2 regions of the Massilia sp. METH4 genome follow, and region 2 is predicted to be linked to the other one. Evidence: predicted binding sites of a transcription regulator. Region 2 holds the regulator's gene; the other holds the start of a gene.
The links. Region 2 encodes FliA, which starts transcription of late flagellar genes. Its sites were predicted from a motif close to CTAAAGTTTNNNNNNNNNNNGCCGNTA; they were not measured.

Region 1 (9,076 bases), 860 kb from region 2:
GATCGAGCCTTTCGGAGCGACGGACGCGGCGAAGCACGCTTCCGCGAAGGCATGGGCCGACAAGCACTTCTCCGGCCGCTGGCCTGGCGATGCGCTGGCCGCGCGCGGTTACGTGGTGCTGTGCGCGGACGCCGTGGGCTGGGGCGACCGCGGCCCGCTGACGGGGGAGCAGCAGCAGGCGCTGGCGTCGAACTTCTTCAACCTGGGCAGCTCGATGGCCGGCAACATGGCGCTCGAGGATGCGCGCGCCGCGGAGTTCCTCGCATCGTTGCCGGAAGTCGACACGAAGCGTGTCGCGGCGCTGGGCTTCTCGATGGGCGCCTTCCGCGCATGGCAGGTCGGGGCGCTGTCAGACGCGATCACGGCCGTCATCGCCTCGAACTGGATGGCGACGACGGAAGGCTTGATGGTCCCGGGCAGCAACCAGCTGCGCGGCTCGTCGGCCTTCCAGATGCTGCATCCGGGGCTGCTGCGCTACCTCGATCACCCGGACGTGGCCAGCCTGGCCGCGCCCAAGCCCACGCTGTTCTTCGCCGGCGAGGCGGACAAGCTGTTCCCGGTCGCCTCGGTGCGCGCGGCGTACGCGAAGATGGCGCGCGTGTGGCAGGCCTACGGCGCGGGGGACAAGTTCGAAGCCATCGTGCGGCCGGGCGGGCACGAGTTCCCGAAGGAGGCGCAGGACTACGCCTACGACTGGCTCGACCGGCAGTTCAGGCGCTGATGGCAAGCTTTCAGCGCAGCAGCTGAAGGATCATCTTCGGCATCGAGTTCGCCTGGGCCAGCATGGCGAAGCCGGCCTGCTGAAGAATCTGGGCACGCGTCAGCTTCGATGCTTCGGCGGCGTAGTCGGTATCCATGATGCGCGAGCGGGCCGCGGCCAGGTTTTCGGACGCCATCATGGCATTGTCGTGGGCGTAACCGAGGCGGTTCTGCATCGCCCCCAATTTCGCCCGCTGCTGGTTCAGGAATTCGAGCTTCTTGTCGATGTACTCCAGCGCGGCCGTGGCACCGGCATGGCTGCGCATGTCGATATCGCGGTCTTCGCGCACCTCCATCGCGGCGATGGCGACATCGATCGTGTCGCCGGCATGGTCGCTGGCCTGGATGCTGCCCGAGAACGTGCCATCGAGAAGGGCTATTCCGTTGAAGCGGGTATCCGCGACGATGCGCCGGTTTTCCAGGATCAGGGCATTCGTTTCGAGCTGGATGGCCAGGCGGTCGTTGGCGTTATTGGTGTCGTTCGCCGCCTGCACGGCCAGTTCACGGATGCGCTGGTAATTGTCGCCCAACTGGCCGATCGCGCCTTCGGCTGTCTGCGCCAGCGAGATCCCGTCGTTGAGATTGCGGCCAGCCTGGCTCAGGCCGCGCAACTGCGCCGTCATCCGCTCGGCGATCGCCAGCCCGGCCGGATCATCCTTCGCCGAATTGATGCGCCGCCCGCTGGACAGGCGCTGCAGGGCCGTAGTCGCCTCCGCCGTCGACCGCGCCAGCGCCCGCTGCACGAAGAGCGAGTCTATGTTGGTGTTCAAGATCATTGCCATGCCGGCATCCATTGGCTTTCGAGGGAGAGATTTCCTCTACTCATCAATTACGGCACAGGAATACAAAACTTCATCACCAATTGTCACACAGCATTAAATTTATTGATGAGTTCGTGTCTCGCGGTGCCAGGCACCGCGAGACACGGGCTGATCCATTCGGAGTCGGCAATCCGTTGATTAGACGGTTAATCTGCCGACATCATTGTCGAGCTCGTGTTCCCCTGGTGCCTGGCACCAGGGGAACACGAGCCCAGCCGCAGGCTCGCTTCGCGGGCATAGCGGGCGGCGCCGGGTTCGCCGTTGCGCTCGGCGAGCTGGAACCATTGCAGGGCCTGGGCCATGTCGGCGGGGGTGCCCTGGCCGGCGTAGTACATCAGGCCGACATTGAGCTGGGCGCGGGCGTGGCCTTGCAGGGCGGCCTTGCGGTACCAGCCGAAGGCGGCGGCGAAGTCGCGCGGCACGCCCAGGCCGTTGTCGTGGCGCAGCGCGAGGGCGAACTGGGCCAACGTGTGCCCCTGCTCGGCGGCCTTGCGGTACCAGCCGGTCGCCCGCATCACGTCCGGCGCGGGGCCGTCGTCGCGGTCGTGCAGCACCGCCAGGTTGTATTGGGCGGCGGCGTAATCCTGCTCGGCGGCGCGGCCGTACCAGTGCATCGCCTCCTGCAAGTCTTGCGGCACGCCCTGGCCCGCGCTTTGTCCAATCTCGTAGCGCAGGCCCAGGTCGAACTGGGCGCGCACGTGGCCCTGGCCGGCGGCCTTGCGGTACCAGGCGATCGCCGCATCGGCATCGTGCGGCACGCCGTTGCCGGCGTCGTGCAGCTGGCCAAGGTGGTATTGCGCGGCCGGAAAACCCTGCTCGGCCGCCTTGCGGTACCAGTGCGCGGCTTCCTGCGGGTCGCGCGGCACGCCCTGCCCCAGCTCGTGGCGTTGGCCCAGGTTGTCCTGCGCCGCGGCGTGGCCCAGCGCGGCGGCGCGGCGGTACCAGTCGAGCGCCTGTCGCTCGTCGCGCGGCACGCCGATGCCGTTGTCGAGGATGAGGGCCAGGTTGAACTGCGAGCTGACGTGATTCTGTTCCGCCGCCGCCGTGTACCAGCGCACCGCCGCCGCGCTGTCCTGCGCGACGCCGTCGCCCTTCTCGTGCCGCAGCGCGAGATTGAACTGCGCGGGTGCGTGTCCCTGTTCGGCGGCCTTGCGGTACCAGGCGATCGCTTCGCCCACATCGCGCTGCACGCCCTGCCCGTTCTCGTAGCGCTGGCCGAGGTTGAACTGCGCTCGCGGGTAGCCCTGGCCAGCGGCCTTGCGGTACCAGGCGATCGCCTGCGCGTAGTCCTGCGGCACGCCCTTGCCCGTCTCGTACATCATGCCCAGGTTGTTCTGTGCGCCGGCATCGCCCTGCTCGGCGGCCTTGCCGAACCAGTGCCGTGCCTCGTCGGTATCGTGCGGCACGCCGTGCCCCTTGGCGTACAGCCAGCCCAGGTTGTACTGGGCGGCGGCGTAGCCCTGTTCCGCGGCAAGGCGGTACCAGTGCGCGGCCTCGGGCAGGTCCACGTCCACGCCCTGGCCCTTCTGGTACATCACGCCCAGGTTGTACTGCGCCTGCGCCAGAGCGGCGTTGGCGGCCTGGCGGTACCAGGCCAGCGCCATTTCGAAGCTCTGCGGCACCCCGTCGCCGTTGAAGTAGCGAAAGCCCAGCGCATGCTGGGCCAGCGCCACGCCATCCTCGGCCAGCGTGCGGATATGCGCGAGTTCGGCCGCCGCCTGTGGTCCCCGGTCCCCCATCCGGTTCAGGCCCGCAAGGCGAGCGGCCTCGGGTCGAGAGCGGACGAGGCCAGCACGGCCAGGAAGGTGGACAGCGACACGGGCCGGTAATACAAGTAGCCCTGCATCGTGGTGCAGCCGTTGGCCTGCAGGTAGCGCGCCTGCACGTCCGTCTCCACGCCCTCGGCCACCAGGTGCAGCCCGAGCCCGCGCGCGATGGAGATGATCGCCAGGATCACCGGGTAGTGCCCGTTCTCGTCATGGATCTCCTTGACGAAGCTCTGGTCGATCTTGATCGTGTGGATCGGGAAGCGGTGCAGGTAGGCCAGCGAGGAATAGCCGGTGCCGAAATCGTCGATCGCCACCGAGACGCCCAGCTGGCACAGTTTATTGAGCTGCTCGATCGCGTACTGCGGATTGCGGATGCAGATGTTCTCGGTGATTTCCACCTCGATCTGGTCGGGGGAAATGCCGTTGCGCGTGAGCGCGCCGCGCATCTTCTCGAAGAAGTCGCCCCGGTCCAGGTATTGCGGCGACAGGTTCAGCGACAGCCGCAGCCGCTCGCCGCCGGCCGCGTTCCACTCCAGCAGGTCGCGGCACAGGGCGCCCAGCATCCAGTCCGACAGCGGCAGCATCAGGCCGTTCTCCTCGGCGAACGGCAGGAACTCGCCGGCCGACAGGAGGCCGCGTTCCGGGTGGTTCCAGCGCATCAGCCCTTCGGCGCCGATGATGCGGCCCGTGATCACATCCACCTGCGGCTGGTAGTACATTTCCAGCTCGCCGTTCTCGAGCGCGCGGCGCAGCGCCTGCTCCAGCGCGATCTTCTGGTGCGACATGTCCAGCATCGAGGCGTGGTAGAAGCTGTGGCCGTTCTTGCCCAGCGCCTTCACCTGGTACATGGCGATATCGGCGTGGCGCAGCAGCTCGTCGATCGTTTCGCCATCGGTCGGGTAGATCGCGATGCCGATCGAGGCCGAGATGTGCACGACGTGGCCGTCGAGGTCGAACGGCTTTTGCAGCGCGTCGAGGAATTTCTCGGCCACGGCCTTGGCGTCGTTGCGGTCGCGCAGTTCGGGCAGCACGATCGTGAACTCGTCGCCGCCCTGGCGCGCCAGCGTGTCGCCGCGGCGCAGGCATCCCTTCAGGCGCTGGGCCGCCTGCTGCAGCAGCTCGTCGCCCTTCACATGGCCCAGCGTGTCGTTGACGAGCTTGAAGCGGTCCAGGTCGATGAACATCACGGCCAGTTCCGTCAGCTTGCGCTTGGCCTGGATCACGGCCAGCCCCAGGCGGTCCTTGAACAGCATGCGGTTCGGCAGGTCCGTGAGGATGTCGTGGTAGGCCTGGTAGGAGATCATTTCCTCGGCGCGCTTGCGGTCGGTGATGTCGCGCGCCACGCCGTAGGTGCCGAAGAATTCCCGTTTCTTCGCCGTGCTCCCGGCACCCTCGGGCACGTGCATGCCGATCGCGTTCAGCGAGATCGTCATCAAGGTATTGTTGAACGTGCGCTCGCCGTTCGCGGCGCCATTCGCCGTCTTGCACTTGAGGCGCAGTTCCACGTTGCGCGACGCGCGCTCGTCCACGCGCCGCTCGTTGAACACGTAGCGCGCGCGGTCCAGGTCTTCGTCGTGCACCACGAACGAGTAGTGCCGGCCGATCAGCTCCTCGCGCGCAAAGCCCAGCAGCTGGTAGGCGCGGTCGTTGACGAAGGTGAAACGGCCTTCATGGTCCAGCGTGTAGATGATGTCCGGCGAGCTGTCCACCAGGTAGCGGTACATCTTCTCGGAAGTTTCCAGGCGCCGGGCAATGCGCTGGTTGTCGACGGCCAGGCGCCGCTGCTGCAGCGCGTTCTCCACCGTCTTCAACAACTCTTCGCGGCTGTACGGCTTGCGCAGGTAGTCGTAGGCGCCGCGCTTAAGCGCGCCGATGGCGGCATCGATGCCCACCTCGCCGCTCATCACGATCACGTCGCAGTCGTAGCCGCGCTCCTTGATCACGTCCATGATCTGGTGGCCGCCGATATCGGGCAGCCGCAGGTCCAGCAGCACCAGGTCGAAGCGGGTGGCATCCATATGGGCCAGCGCCTCGCCGCCGGTGGCGGCCGTGACCAGGTGATAGTCGCGGTCGCGCAGCAGCTCGTACAGCGAGGAAAGCAGGCGCGGCTCGTCGTCGACGAGCAGCAAGCGGGGCAGGCAGGCGGCACTGCCGCCTTGGCCCAGTTCGTCGTTCACGTTCATCCTTGCATCGGGTCCGAAGTTGCGCCCGGGTTGTTGTCCGCCCTGCGCGCGGGCAATGCCGCGGGACGGGTCTTGCCGCCGCGGGCGGGCAGCAGGATTTCAAAGCTGGTGCCGCCCCTGCCGCTGCGGCAGGCGATCAATCCATCCAGCTTGCGCACCAGTTCGTGCACGATCGAGAGGCCGAGGCCGTGGTGCGGCCCCTCCTTCGCGCTTTTCACTTCCGAGAACAGGTTGGCCAGCACGTCCGGCGCGAGGCCCGGCCCGGTGTCGGCCACGGCCAGTTCCACGTACAGCCTGCGGTCGCGTACCACATGGCCGCGGTTGGCGATCTCGATGCGGCCGCCGCCGGGCATCGCCTCCACCGCGTTCTTTACGAGATTGATGAGGATCTGCTTCAGCACATCGGCCTCGCCCTCGAACTCGTTCGGATCTTCCTGCATGCGCACCAGCACCTGCACGGAAGCGGGGATGAAGGCGGTGGCGCGGAACATGCGCAGCACGTCGTCCACCACGCGGGCGATGTCGGCCGCGTCGCCGGCGGGCGCGGCCCGCACCTCGGTCAAGCCGTTGATCAGCTGTCCCACGCGGTCGATCTCCTCGTTGAGCACCGACATCTCGGCCACCACGGGTTCGCGGCGCGCGAGCTTGTCGTCGAGCACGGACAGGTAGTTCTTGATGATGGACAGCGGATTGTTCACCTCGTGCACCACGCGGCGCGACGCTTCGCGGTATTCCTGCGCCAGGTGCGCGATGCGCCGCTCGGCCTCGCCCTGCTGCGCGAGCGCCGCCTGCAACGCGGCCGCGGCCTGGGCGCCGAACGCCAGCAGGAAACGCTCGCGCTTCTGCATGGCCGGCAACTGCCAGGCCGCCACGCCGGCCAGCAGCACGCCGGCACAGTGCTGCCCCGCCAGGAGGGGCACGCACACCATCGCTTCGCTGCCGAGGATGCGCAGCAGCTGCTCTTCGGCGATATCAAGCGACTGCGCCGCGCCGCGCGCGAGCAGTGCGACCTGGCGCGCCGCCACGGCGCCGGCGATCGCGCCGCCGCGGCCGAGAGGAATCGAGAAGCCGGCCAGGCGCCCCTGCTGCTCGCCGGCCGCCACGCCGACCAGGGCCTGCCCGGCCGCGTCCCGCGGCAGCATGATGGTGGTGCCCAGGTCGAACAGGATGCGTGCGGAGCGCGTCACGGCATCGAGGAGCGCGCTCTGGCCCTGCTGCCGGGAGAATGCCTGGCCCATCTCGGCGACCAGCATCATGTTGCGCATCTCTTCCTGCAACCGGGCCTGCACCGGGTCGGCGATCGCGGCGGTGCCGGCCACCGGCAGCGCGGGCACGTCCTCGGCCCCCGCCAGATCGATGCCCAGGTAATCGGCCGCCTTCTGCACCTGGCGCGTGGCGCCCTTCAGGACCGCATCGAGATCGCGCGGCGCGACGCCGCAGTGCCCCGCCATCGTGGCGATCGCCTCGCCGGCATCGGGGTGGTGCACGGTCAGGTGCGCGAGCCGCACGATGCGGATCAGCGGATGCGCGGTGGCCAGCCGCTCGGCCGGCTCGTGGTGATACAGCACGCTGTCGGCCAGGAAGGAATCGAGGTTCCAGCGCTCGACCAGCCACGCTCCCGCTTCCGTGTGCGTGATCTGCAAGGTGCGCTGTTCGACGGCGCACAGGTCTTCGTCGTCGCGCGCCATGAAGTTCACGCCGTATTCGCGCGGCGCGGCGGCCAGCAGCGCCAGACGGCCCACGTTATGCAGCAGGCCGGCCAGCCAGGCTTCCTCCGTCTGCGGATACCCGGTCATGCGGGCGATGTCGCGCGCCACGACGGCGGCGCCCAGCGCGTGCCTCCAGAAGGGGCGCAGGTCGGCACTGCCGGAATGGGGGAAGCTGTTAAAGGTCTGGAACACCGATTCGCTGATCACCAGCGTCTTGATCATGTCCGTGCCCAACGCCGCGAGAGCCGGCTCCAGGCTCGCGCCACGGCTGGCGCGATGGTAGGCCGAGCTGCCCGAAACGGCCAGCACCTTGGCCGTCATGCCTGCATCCTTGCCGATCAGCTCGGCCAGCTCGGCCATGCCGGCGTCGTCCGCCTGCAGCAGCTCGATCAGCTTGATCAAGATCTGCGGCATGGCGGGTAGCCTCGCCAGCATCAGGCGGTTGCGAATGTCGTGGTCTGGTTGGTGCATCGTGACACTGCCGCAGTGGACTTCTTCCCCGAAGAAGGCGGTCTTGCCCGAACGGCATGCCACCCTGTAGTTTTAAGATGTCGTCAAGATAGTTATCAAAACTTTACTATATGCAACATTAGTTTATCGTAGCATACATTGCTACTCTCTTGCATGAAAACAACTTCCAAACGACCGTTCGGATTCGCTTAGTGTTGCTCGGCAGCAGCGGGAGGCAAGCCGCGGCGCACTTGGCGGGCCACCAGCCACAATCCCAGCGCCGTTGCTGTAAACACCAGCTGGCCGGTCGCCAGCCACAGCACGGAACCGGCCAGCGCCGGTGCCACGACGCCGGCGACGATGGCGCCGGCCAGCGTGGTTTCGAACGACTGGCAGGAAGCGACGGTGCCGCGGATGTGCGGGAACAGGTCGAGCGCCATCAACGTGGCGGCCGGGCCCACGACCGACATGCCAAACGTGTAGAAGAACAGCGGCAGCACGCTCCAGGGCACCGATGGCGGCATGAATACGTGATACAGCACGTTCACGCCGGCGGCTGACAGCAGGAATGCGAAGCCGATGGCGACCTGGCGTTCGAACGTGATCTTGCCGGCCAGCCGGTTGGCGAACAGGGCGCCGGTGAAGATGCCGGACACGGAAGGGATGAACAGCCACCCGAACTGGTCCGGCCCCAGGTGCAGCTGCTTGGGCAGGAATTCCGGCGCGGCGGTGATGTAGACGAACAGGCCGGCGAAGTTGAGCGCCACGATCAGCGATTTCAGGTGGAACAGCGGCGAACCAAGGATCTGCCGGTAGCTGCCCCACAGGAAGCGCGGATTGAACGGCTGGCGCTTGTGCAGCGGCAGCGTTTCCGGCAGCCGCCGCCAGCAGACGATGAACAGGCCGATGGAAAATACGAACAGCACCAGGAAGATGGCGCGCCAGTCGAACCATTTGACGATGAAGCCGCCCATGATCGGTGCCAGCGCGGGCGCGATCGAGAAGATCATGGTCACGAGCGACAGCAGCCTGGCCGCTTCGGCGTCGTGGTACAGGTCGCGGATGATCGCCCGCCCGACCACCACGCCGGCACCCGCCGACACCCCTTGCAGGACCCGGAAGAACCACAGGTAATGCACGCTGTGCACGGCTGCGCAGCCGACGGTGCCGATCGCGAACAGTACCAGCGAGACAAGGATCACGTTGCGGCGGCCGAACGCATCGGACAGCGCGCCATGCCACAGCACCATCGCCGCGAACGCCAGCATGTAGGCCGTGAGGCTTTGCTGCACCTCGATCGGCGTGGCGCCCAGCGACTGGCCGATTTCCGGGAAGGCCGGCAGGTAGGCGTCGATGCAGAAGGGCCCGAGCATCGACAGCGCGGC
Region 2 (9,076 bases):
GTCGGCGCTGCAGAAGGTGCTGCAGAACCTGCTGGCGGAAGGCGTGCACATCCGGGACATGCGCACCATCATCGAGGCGCTGGCCGAGCACACGGCGCACACGCAGGATCCAAACGAATTGACGGCGCTGGTGCGTATCGCGCTGGGCCGGGCGATCGTCCAGCAACTGTTCCCGGGCAATGGCGAACTGTCCGTGATGACGCTCGACAACCGCCTGGAGCGGCTGCTGATGCAGGCGCTGGCCCAGGGCGGCGTCGATGGCGCCGGCATCGAGCCGGGTCTGGCCGATACGATCGCCCAGCAGGCTGCCCAGGCCGCCATGCAACAGGAAGCGCTGGGCGTCAACCCGGTGCTGCTCGTGCCCGGCCCGCTGCGGCCGCTGCTGTCGCGCTTCCTGCGCCGGGCGCTGCCGCAGTTGAAGGTGCTCTCGCATGCCGAGATTCCGGAATCGAAGACGATCCGGGTGACGGCGCTGGTCGGTAACACCTGATCCGCCACGCTTGGTGCCGCACACCTTTTCCTGCGGAAAAGGTGTGCGGCACCGGTTTTCCCGGCCGGAGTCTGCAGCGCAACCGCTACGGCTCGCCGGTCCCGGACTCCGGATGAGAACACCGGTGTCGTACACCATTTTCCGTAAGAAAATGGTGTACGACACCAGACGTATCAGGCGTTGCTGGCCGGCGCTGGTCGGTAACACCCGATCCGCCACGCTCGGTGTCGCACCTCTTTTCCGCAGGAAAAGGTGTGCGACACCGGTTTTCCCGGCCGGTCTGCAACGCAACCGCTACGGCTCGCCGGTCCCGGACTCCGGAAGAGAACACCTCCGAAGGAAAATGGTGTATGACACCAAGCGCGCCAGCGCCGCTGGCCTCTTCTTGAATTACACCCCTTTTCCCCGCCTGTTCCCCCGATGCTTTCTCCACGGCATCGTCAATAATTTCACCATCAAGAAAACTCTGTGCATGGCGAACAGGAGCAGCAATGAACGTCAAGAAATTTACCGCGCCCACGTCGCGTGAGGCGCTGCGGAAGGTGCGCGAAGCGCTGGGGCCGGATGCGGTGATCCTGTCGAACCGCCCGATGGATGGCGTGGTCGAGATCCTGGCCTTGGCCAACGACGACGCCGCCTCGCTGGCCAGCCCGGTGGACGATGCGCCGCCGGCAGCGCCGCACCTGGAGCTGGACGACGGCTTTGCCGCCGCGCCGGCGCCGCGCCCACAGGCATCGTTTGCTGCACGTCCCGCCGCGCCGATGAGCCGGCCCGCGCCGGAGCCCGTGATGGCTCCGCGCCCGAGCCCGGCGGCAGCCGCGCCGATGGCGCGCGCCCCGTTCGCCCAGGCGATGCAGGCCGCGCCGCAACCGGTGCAGCCGGCGCTGGACATGGCGAGCATTACGGCGCTGGTCGCCGAGGCCGTCACTTCCGCCAAGGCCAATGCCGCCGCCGAGATGCACGGCATGATGAGCGAGCTGCGCGCCATGCGCGGCATGATGGAAACCCAGCTGGCCGAATTGTCGTGGGGCAGCGCGCAGCAGCGCGAGCCGCACAAGGGCGCCGTGCTGCGCGAGTTGCTCGCTGCCGGCTTCTCCACCACGCTGGCGCGCCGCCTGATCGACAAGCTGCCCGCCGGCCGTGGCGCCGATGAGGCGCTGCGCTGGATCCGTAGCGTGCTGGCGCGGAACATCGCCGCCATCGCCAACGAAGACGCGCTGATCGAGCGCGGCGGCGTGTTCGCGCTGGTGGGCCCGACGGGTGTCGGCAAGACCACCAGCACGGCGAAACTGGCGGCCCGCTGCGTGATGCGCCATGGCCCGGAAAAGCTGGCGCTGATCACCACCGACGCCTACCGTATCGGCGCGCACGAACAGCTGCGCATTTACGGCAAGATCCTCGGCGTGATGGTACATTCGGTCAAGGATGAGGCCGATCTGCGCATCGCCCTGAAGGAGCTGCGCAACAAGCACACGGTGCTGATCGACACGGTCGGCGTCAGCCAGCGCGACCAGATGGTCACCGAGCAGGTAGCGATGCTGCAAGGCACCGATGTCGACGTCAAGCGGCTGCTGTGCCTGAACGCCACGTCTACCCAGGAAACGCTGACCGAGGTCGTGCGCGCCTACCAGGGCAGTGGCCTGGCCGGCAGCATCATCACCAAGCTGGACGAGGCCGCCTCGCTGGGCAATGTGCTCGACGTGGTGATCCGCCAGAAGCTGCAACTGTTCTATGTGTCGAATGGCCAGCGCGTGCCGGAAGACCTGCACCTGGCCCAGCCGGCCGAGCTCGTGGAGCGCGCGTTCCGGCTGAAGAAGGATACCAACCAATTTTCGGACGGCGACCTGCCGATGCTGATGGCGGCCGCCGGCAACGATGCAATGCGCGAGGTGCACCTTGGGTAACTTCAACTTCGATCAGGCGGAGGGACTGCGCCGCATGCTGGCGGGCCCGCCGCGGCCCCGCATCGTCACCTTCCTTTCCGCGACGCCGCAAGACGACAAGGGCGCCATGCTCGTCAACCTGGGCGCCTCGCTGGCACGGGCCGGCAACGACGTGGTGGTGGTCGATGCCTGCGCCAGCGCGCATGGCGTGGCTTCACGCCTCGGCGTGGACAATGGCGCTAGCCTACTCAACGTGGCGCGCCAGGAATGCGCGCTGAACGAAGTCATCCACGCGGTGCCGCAGGGCTTCAATGTGGTGTCCATGACGCGCGGCGAACCGAAGAGCGGCCCGCAGGAAGCGCGCCGCCTCGCCAAGGCGTTCGACGTGCTGGCGGCGCAGGCCGGCATCGTGCTCGTCGACGGCGAATTCGATGGCGAAGCGTTCCCGGTACCGGTGATGGCCAGCTCGGAAATCGTGGTCCAGGTATCGAACAGTGCCACCTCGATCACCAATGCCTACATGATGATCAAGCGCCTGAACCATGAGCTGGGGCGGCGGCCGTTCGGCATCGTCGTCACGGGTGCTTCCGAAAAGGAGGCCCGGGTCGTTTACGATAATATGGCACAGGCGGCAAGCCGTTACCTGGCAGTGAATCTCGTTTCGATGGGGTCAGTGCCGGCCGATGAGTATCTGCACCGCGCGGCGCGCCTGGGTCGCGCCGTGGTGGACGCGTTTCCGCTGGCTGGCGCCTCGGTAGCGTTTCGTCAACTGGCGGGGCGGTTTGCGCTGGCCGCGCCGGCGCAGATTGCAGGGGGCGGCCACACCATGCAGCACTGAAAAGAATAGAGATTTATGTACACGGTCAAAGGGAAGGTGAACAAGGATTCGCTGCTGTCGGAGCATATGCCCCTCGTGAAGCGCCTTGCTCACCACATGAAGGCAAAGTTGCCGCCCAGCGTGGAAGTGGATGACCTGGTACAGGCGGGCATGATCGGCCTGCTCGACGCGATCAACCGCTACGAGGAAACGCACGGCGCCCAGTTCGAAACCTATGCGGTGATGCGCATCCGGGGCGCCATGCTCGACGAATTGCGCAGCAGCGACTGGATGCCCCGCACGCTGCGGCAGGACATGCGCAAGGTCGAGAACGCCATGTCGGTGCTGCAGCAGAAGCTGGGCCGGCCGCCATCGGAATCCGAGGTGGCCAAGTCCCTCAAGCTGTCCCTCGAGGATTACCAGCAGATGCTGGGCGAGGGCGGCGGCCACCAGCTCCTGTACTACGAAGACTTCAAGGATGAAGAGGGCGATGGCAGCTTCCTCGACCGCTACGCGCACGACGAAGAGGCAGACCCGCTGCGCGCCCTCATGGACACCAATTTCCGCCAGGCCGTCATCAATGCCATCGATGTATTGCCGCCCCGCGAGAAACTGTTGATGGGCCTGTACTACGAAGAAGAATTGAACCTGAAGGAAATCGGCGCCGTCATGGGCGTTTCCGAATCACGTGTCTCGCAGTTGCATACCCAGGCGGTGTCCCGGCTGCGCGCCACATTGCGGGAGGGTGCATGGACTGGTCCAGCGTAGCGGGGCTCCTGCTGGCGCTGGCCGGGCTGATCGTGGGCCAGGCACTCGAAGGCGGTAACCCCTCGTCGCTGATCCAGCCGGCGGCATTCGCGATCGTGGTCATCGGCACCTTCGGTGCCGTGCTGCTGCAAACGCGGCCGGCCACCCTCAAGCGCGGTATCCAGATGACGCGCTGGGTCTTCCGGCCGCCGCCGGACAGCCGCATCCTGCTGGCCCGCGACATCCAGGCCTGGAACCAGACCGTGCGCCGCGAAGGCCCGCTGGCGCTGGAGCGCCACATGAACAGCGCGCGCGACGTGTTCCTGGCCAAGGGCCTGCGCATGATCATTGACGGCATCAACCCCGACAAGCTGCGCCAGCTGCTCGATACCGAAATCACGGCCTATGAAACGGCGCAGCGCCAGGCGGTGCGCATCTGGGAATCGGCGGCCGGCTATTCGCCCACGATCGGCATCCTGGGCGCCGTGCTGGGGCTGATCCACGTGATGGAAAACCTGCAGGACCCGTCGCGGCTGGGGCCGGGCATCGCCGTGGCGTTCGTCTCCACGATCTATGGCGTGGGTCTGGCGAACCTGTTCTTCTACCCGATCGCCAACAAGCTGAAGAACATCGTCACCGCCCAGGTGCACCAGCAGGAAATCGCCGCCGCGGTGTTCCACGACATCGCCAGCGGCGACTTCTCGCGCATCATGGACGAGCGGATCTCCACGCTGATGCAGGAGTATTAGTGTCCTGAATCACAAGTTCGTTGAAGATACATTTGACGAAATCGGTTCGAGACAAGGCGGAAATGCACGGCAAGGCCGTGGCCTTTCCGTGCATTTTCAACGCAGTATCGGGCCGATTCTCGTCGGATTTATTCAACGAATCTGGGATTTAGGACACTAACCATGAGCTTCCAGTACCGCCGCGCGCGCCGCCCGTTCGATGAAGAGCCGGAAAACCACGAGCGCTGGCTGATCTCGTACTCGGATTTCATCACGCTGCTGTTCGCGTTCTTCGTGGTGATGTACGCGATCTCGTCGGTGAACATCGGCAAGTACCGGATATTTTCCGATGCGCTGGGCGAGGCGCTGGGCGGGCAGGGTGCCAACGTCAAGCCGAATACGGAAGTGCTGAACCAGCCGATCCCGAACCCGAACCTGAAGAAGCGGCAGGAAATGATGCGGCAGGAGCGCGCCTCGCTCACCAAACTGGCCCAGGACCTTCAATCGACGATGGCGCCGCTGGTCAAGGAAGGCAAGGTGCGCGTGACGCAGAACAGCCGTGGCGTGTCCGTGGAAATCAATGCCAGTGTGCTGTTCGACCCGGCCGAGGCGCGGCTGACGCCGGAATCGCAGGAAGCGCTGACCGCCGTGGCCGAGGTGCTGAAGAACGACCCGCACGCGATCCAGGTGGAAGGCCATACGGACGACCAGCCCGTGCGCAATATCTATCCGTCGAACTGGGAATTGTCGTCGATGCGCGCCGCCACGGTGGTGCGGCTGTTCATCGAATCCGGCGTCGCGCCGACGCGCCTGACGGCCGTCGGCCACGCGTCGAACCATCCGGTGGCCTCGAACGAAGACCCGATCGGGCGGGCGCGCAACCGGCGCGTGGCGATCACCATCTTGTCGACGTTGCCGGATACGGAGACGGAGATTCCGACGGAGCCGGCGGGGCCGGCACCTCAATAGAAAACCAGTGTCGCGCACATTTTTCTGCGAAAAATATGCCCGACACCGTCATTTCATGCTTCAGCAACTGCGGCTTGCGCATCGGTGTCAGACACTATTTCCCTCGGGGAAATGGTGTCTGACACCGGTTTTCTTTTGAGCCAACTAGTCAGCCTGCCAGGAACCCGCGCGACGTCGTGGTCGTGGTGGTCAAGCCGCTCGGCCCGTAGACATTGCCGCCCGGGCTCGGTGGCCGCAGGGCTTGCAGGGCGCCCTGGGTATGCGACAGCTGCTTGTTGATCAGCGTGCCGTTCAGCCGGTTCAATTCCTTCGCCTCGCGCGTGTGCGCGAGCACGTCGTTCCACAGCGCCTTGTCGTCCGGCGAGCCGTGGGCGCACAACCACTCTTCCATGCCTGCCTCGTGCGGCTCGAAGCCCGCCTGGCCCAGCGCCGCATGGCGCTCCGCGGCGAGTGCGCCCATGCGGTTGATCACCTCGGCTTTACGGGGTGTCAGCGCGGTGAGCCTGTCGATGTCGGCCGCCACCAGGGATTGCTGCTCTTCCTTCAGGAGGCCGAGCAGGTCGGTCAGCAAATGCTGCTCTTCCAGCAGCATCGATACGGGGGCGCCGTCATGCATGGTGTTGCCTTAACGTTGGCGGGAATGCAGCAGATCCTTGACCGTGTCCAGCAGGCCGTCCGCCACTTTCTCCGAATTGACCTGGAACTGGCCATCGGCGATGGCCAGCTTGATACGTTCCACTTTCTTCGTGTCGAAGACGCCGCCGTTGCTGCTCGTGGCCATGGCCTGGCCCTGGGCGGACAGCTTGACGCTTTCCGAACCTGCTTGCGTGGAAGCTGTTTCCGCCGCTTTCTCGGCGTTGCGGGCATTGCTCGTGGTCGACGTCGCGGTCGCCGGCAAGCCCGTATTCTTTACTGAATCGTTGATTTTCACAGCATCTTCCTCGTCTGGTGGGAGCCGGCACAGATCCGTGTACTCCGCGCTTTTTACCAATGCACGAGTTTCTTAACGGCTGCGCCATTGCAAACTTTAGCGTGGCGCGCCGCAAATTTGGATCAATCAGTGTGGCAATCGTTGCGCCGCCCCGTTTCAGAACGCCACCTCGACCTGCCCGCCCGCCCGGGCAATCCCTGAAACGCTGCGCCCGCCTGTCGTGCGTACCTGCACGACCTGGCCCTCGGCGGCATTGGCGATCGCCTTGCCTTCTGCGGTGATCCGGAAGCCCGAGCCGGTCGTGACCAGCTTCACCATCTGCCCGTTGAGTACCACGGGCTGGCTGCGCAGCGTATCGAGCCTGACCGGCGTGCCTGCCGAAATCGAAACATTGCTGCTGCGCCCGATCACTTGCGCCTTGTCCGTGGCGATGCTGGCTGGCAACGTCGTCAGGTCGCCCTGCTGCGTCGCCAGTTGCGACTCCAGGATGGGCTGGCCCTGTGGCAGGGGCGCGGCCGCGGCGATGTAATTACCCAGCACCGAAACGTTCGCCTGAATATACACGGTCCAGGCCGACGGTGCAGCACAGCGCACGCCCACCGTGGTTTTTCCCCACGCCTTTGTGCCGGGCATCAGGAATGCCTCCGGGGCTGGGCAGTGAGCCAGCGTCATGCGCGTATCGACATTGCCGACGGTGATGGTGACTTTGCCGGGCAGCCCGGCGCTTTGCACTTGCAGGAACTGGTCGACCGTGCGCTTGATCGCGGCCGGGTCCATGGCCGCCGCATGGGCGGCCGGCGCCAACATGGCGAGCGAGGCCAGGGCGGTGGAAGCAAGAGCGAGGGGCAGCGATTTCATGGTACGTCCGTGGTGCTGTGATGCCGCCATCTTACGCGCGCGCGCCGCGGCGAAAGCGGCGAACAGCGTGGCAAAGTCCGTGCTTATTCCCCGATCATTTGCCGTACAGCATCCGTAACATGGCATCTGTCACCGATGGAAGGATGCCGTCATGCTGGGAAAACTCGACAATCACCTGCGCTTCAACGAACTGGCCCTGAGCCTGCGCTCCACGCGCCAGAGCGTGTTGGCGTCCAATATCGCCAATGCCGACACGCCGAACTACAAGGCACGCGATATCGACTTCACGAGCGCCCTGCAGAACGCGCTGGCCAATACGAACGCGAACGGCACGCTGAAGACGACCGCGGCGCGCCACTTCCCGACCCCGGCGCCGGACGGCAGCACGCTGGCCGACGGCACGCCGCTGCTGTACCGCGGCGTGGTGCAGGGTGCCGTGGACGGCAATACGGTGGACATGGACGTGGAACGCAACCAGTTCGCCGACAACGCGCTGCGCTACGAGGCGGGCGTAAATTTCATCAACAGCCAGATCAAGGGCCTGCTCACGGCCATCCAGGGCCAGTAACAGATAACCTCGGGAGAACGCCATGTCGCTGTTCAGTATTTTCAATGTTTCCGGTTCGGCCATGAGCGCCCAGTCGCAGCGCCTGAACGTGGTGGCCAGCAACCTGGCCAATGCCGACAGCGCCACCAGCGCCAGCGGCGAAGCCTACCGCGCCAAGCAGGTGGTGTTCGAGGCCACGCCGTCGGCGGACAACACGGCCACCGGCGTGAAGGTGCAGCAGGTGATCGAAGACCCGTCGCCGATGCGGCAGGTGTACGACCCGAAAAGCCCGCTGGCCGACGAAAACGGCTATGTGACGATGCCGAACGTGAACGTGGTCGACGAAATGGTCAACATGCTGTCGGCCTCGCGCTCCTACCAGAACAATGTCGAAACGATGAACGCGGCGAAAAGCATGCTGCTGAAAACCCTGACCATCGGTCAATAACCGGAAATACCATCATGGCCGTCATCACCACGCCCAGCGCCGCCTCCAACACCGTCTCGCAGTCCCTGATGGACTCGATGAACACTAAGTCCACCACCGGCAACCAGATCTCGGCCGAGCAGGACAAGTTCATGACCCTCCTGATCACGCAGCTGAAGAACCAGGACCCGCTGAACCCGCTCGACAATGCCCAGGTCACCAGCCAGCTTGCCCAGCTGAACACGGTCACCGGCATTAACAAGCTCAACGACACGCTCGACACGCTCAAGAGCGACCTGGCCGCCTCGCAGTCCGCCCAGGCCGTGAACATGATCAACCACGGCGTGCTGGCCGCCGGCACCACCATGCAGGTGGCCGAGGGCAAGGGCATCTTCGGCATCGAACTGGGTTCCTATGCCGACACGGTACAGCTGGACATCAAGAACAGCAGCGGCAAGGTCGTGCACTCGCTCACGATGAACAATGTCGAGGCCGGCGTGCTGCCGCTGGCGTGGGACGGCAAGCTGGAAGACGGCAGCACGGCCGCCGACGGCAACTACACGCTGGCGCTCACGGCCACGGCCGGCGGCAACACGCTGACCGATGCCAAGGCGCTCACGTTCGGCACCGTGGCCAGCGTGTCCACCGGGCCGACCGGCGCGAAACTGAACGTCCCTGG

Region 1: V6Z91_RS05560 (flagellin) is a predicted target of FliA. The motif match lies at 1,589-1,615, and genes of this name have one in related genera.

What each region holds. Positions count from the first base shown of each region.
Region 1 covers NZ_CP146614.1:1,249,261-1,258,336, forward strand. The annotation lists gene V6Z91_RS05555 (alpha/beta hydrolase family protein) at 1-721, shown strand, start outside; gene V6Z91_RS05560 (flagellin) at 732-1,541, opposite strand; gene V6Z91_RS05565 (tetratricopeptide repeat protein) at 1,727-3,319, opposite strand; gene V6Z91_RS05570 (EAL domain-containing protein) at 3,325-5,532, opposite strand; gene V6Z91_RS05575 (HDOD domain-containing protein) at 5,529-7,712, opposite strand; gene V6Z91_RS05580 (multidrug effflux MFS transporter) at 7,901-9,076, opposite strand, start outside.
Region 2 covers NZ_CP146614.1:388,628-397,703, reverse strand. The annotation lists gene flhA (flagellar biosynthesis protein FlhA) at 1-490, shown strand, start outside; gene V6Z91_RS01870 (hypothetical protein) at 615-1,019, shown strand; gene flhF (flagellar biosynthesis protein FlhF) at 982-2,394, shown strand; gene V6Z91_RS01860 (antiactivator of flagellar biosynthesis FleN protein) at 2,387-3,211, shown strand; gene V6Z91_RS01855 (RNA polymerase sigma factor FliA) at 3,227-3,958, shown strand; gene V6Z91_RS01850 (flagellar motor protein) at 3,940-4,686, shown strand; gene motD (flagellar motor protein MotD) at 4,849-5,634, shown strand; gene V6Z91_RS01840 (flagellar protein FlgN) at 5,783-6,250, opposite strand; gene flgM (flagellar biosynthesis anti-sigma factor FlgM) at 6,260-6,565, opposite strand; gene flgA (flagellar basal body P-ring formation chaperone FlgA) at 6,722-7,423, opposite strand; gene flgB (flagellar basal body rod protein FlgB) at 7,575-7,991, shown strand; gene flgC (flagellar basal body rod protein FlgC) at 8,014-8,418, shown strand; gene V6Z91_RS01815 (flagellar hook assembly protein FlgD) at 8,433-9,076, shown strand, end outside.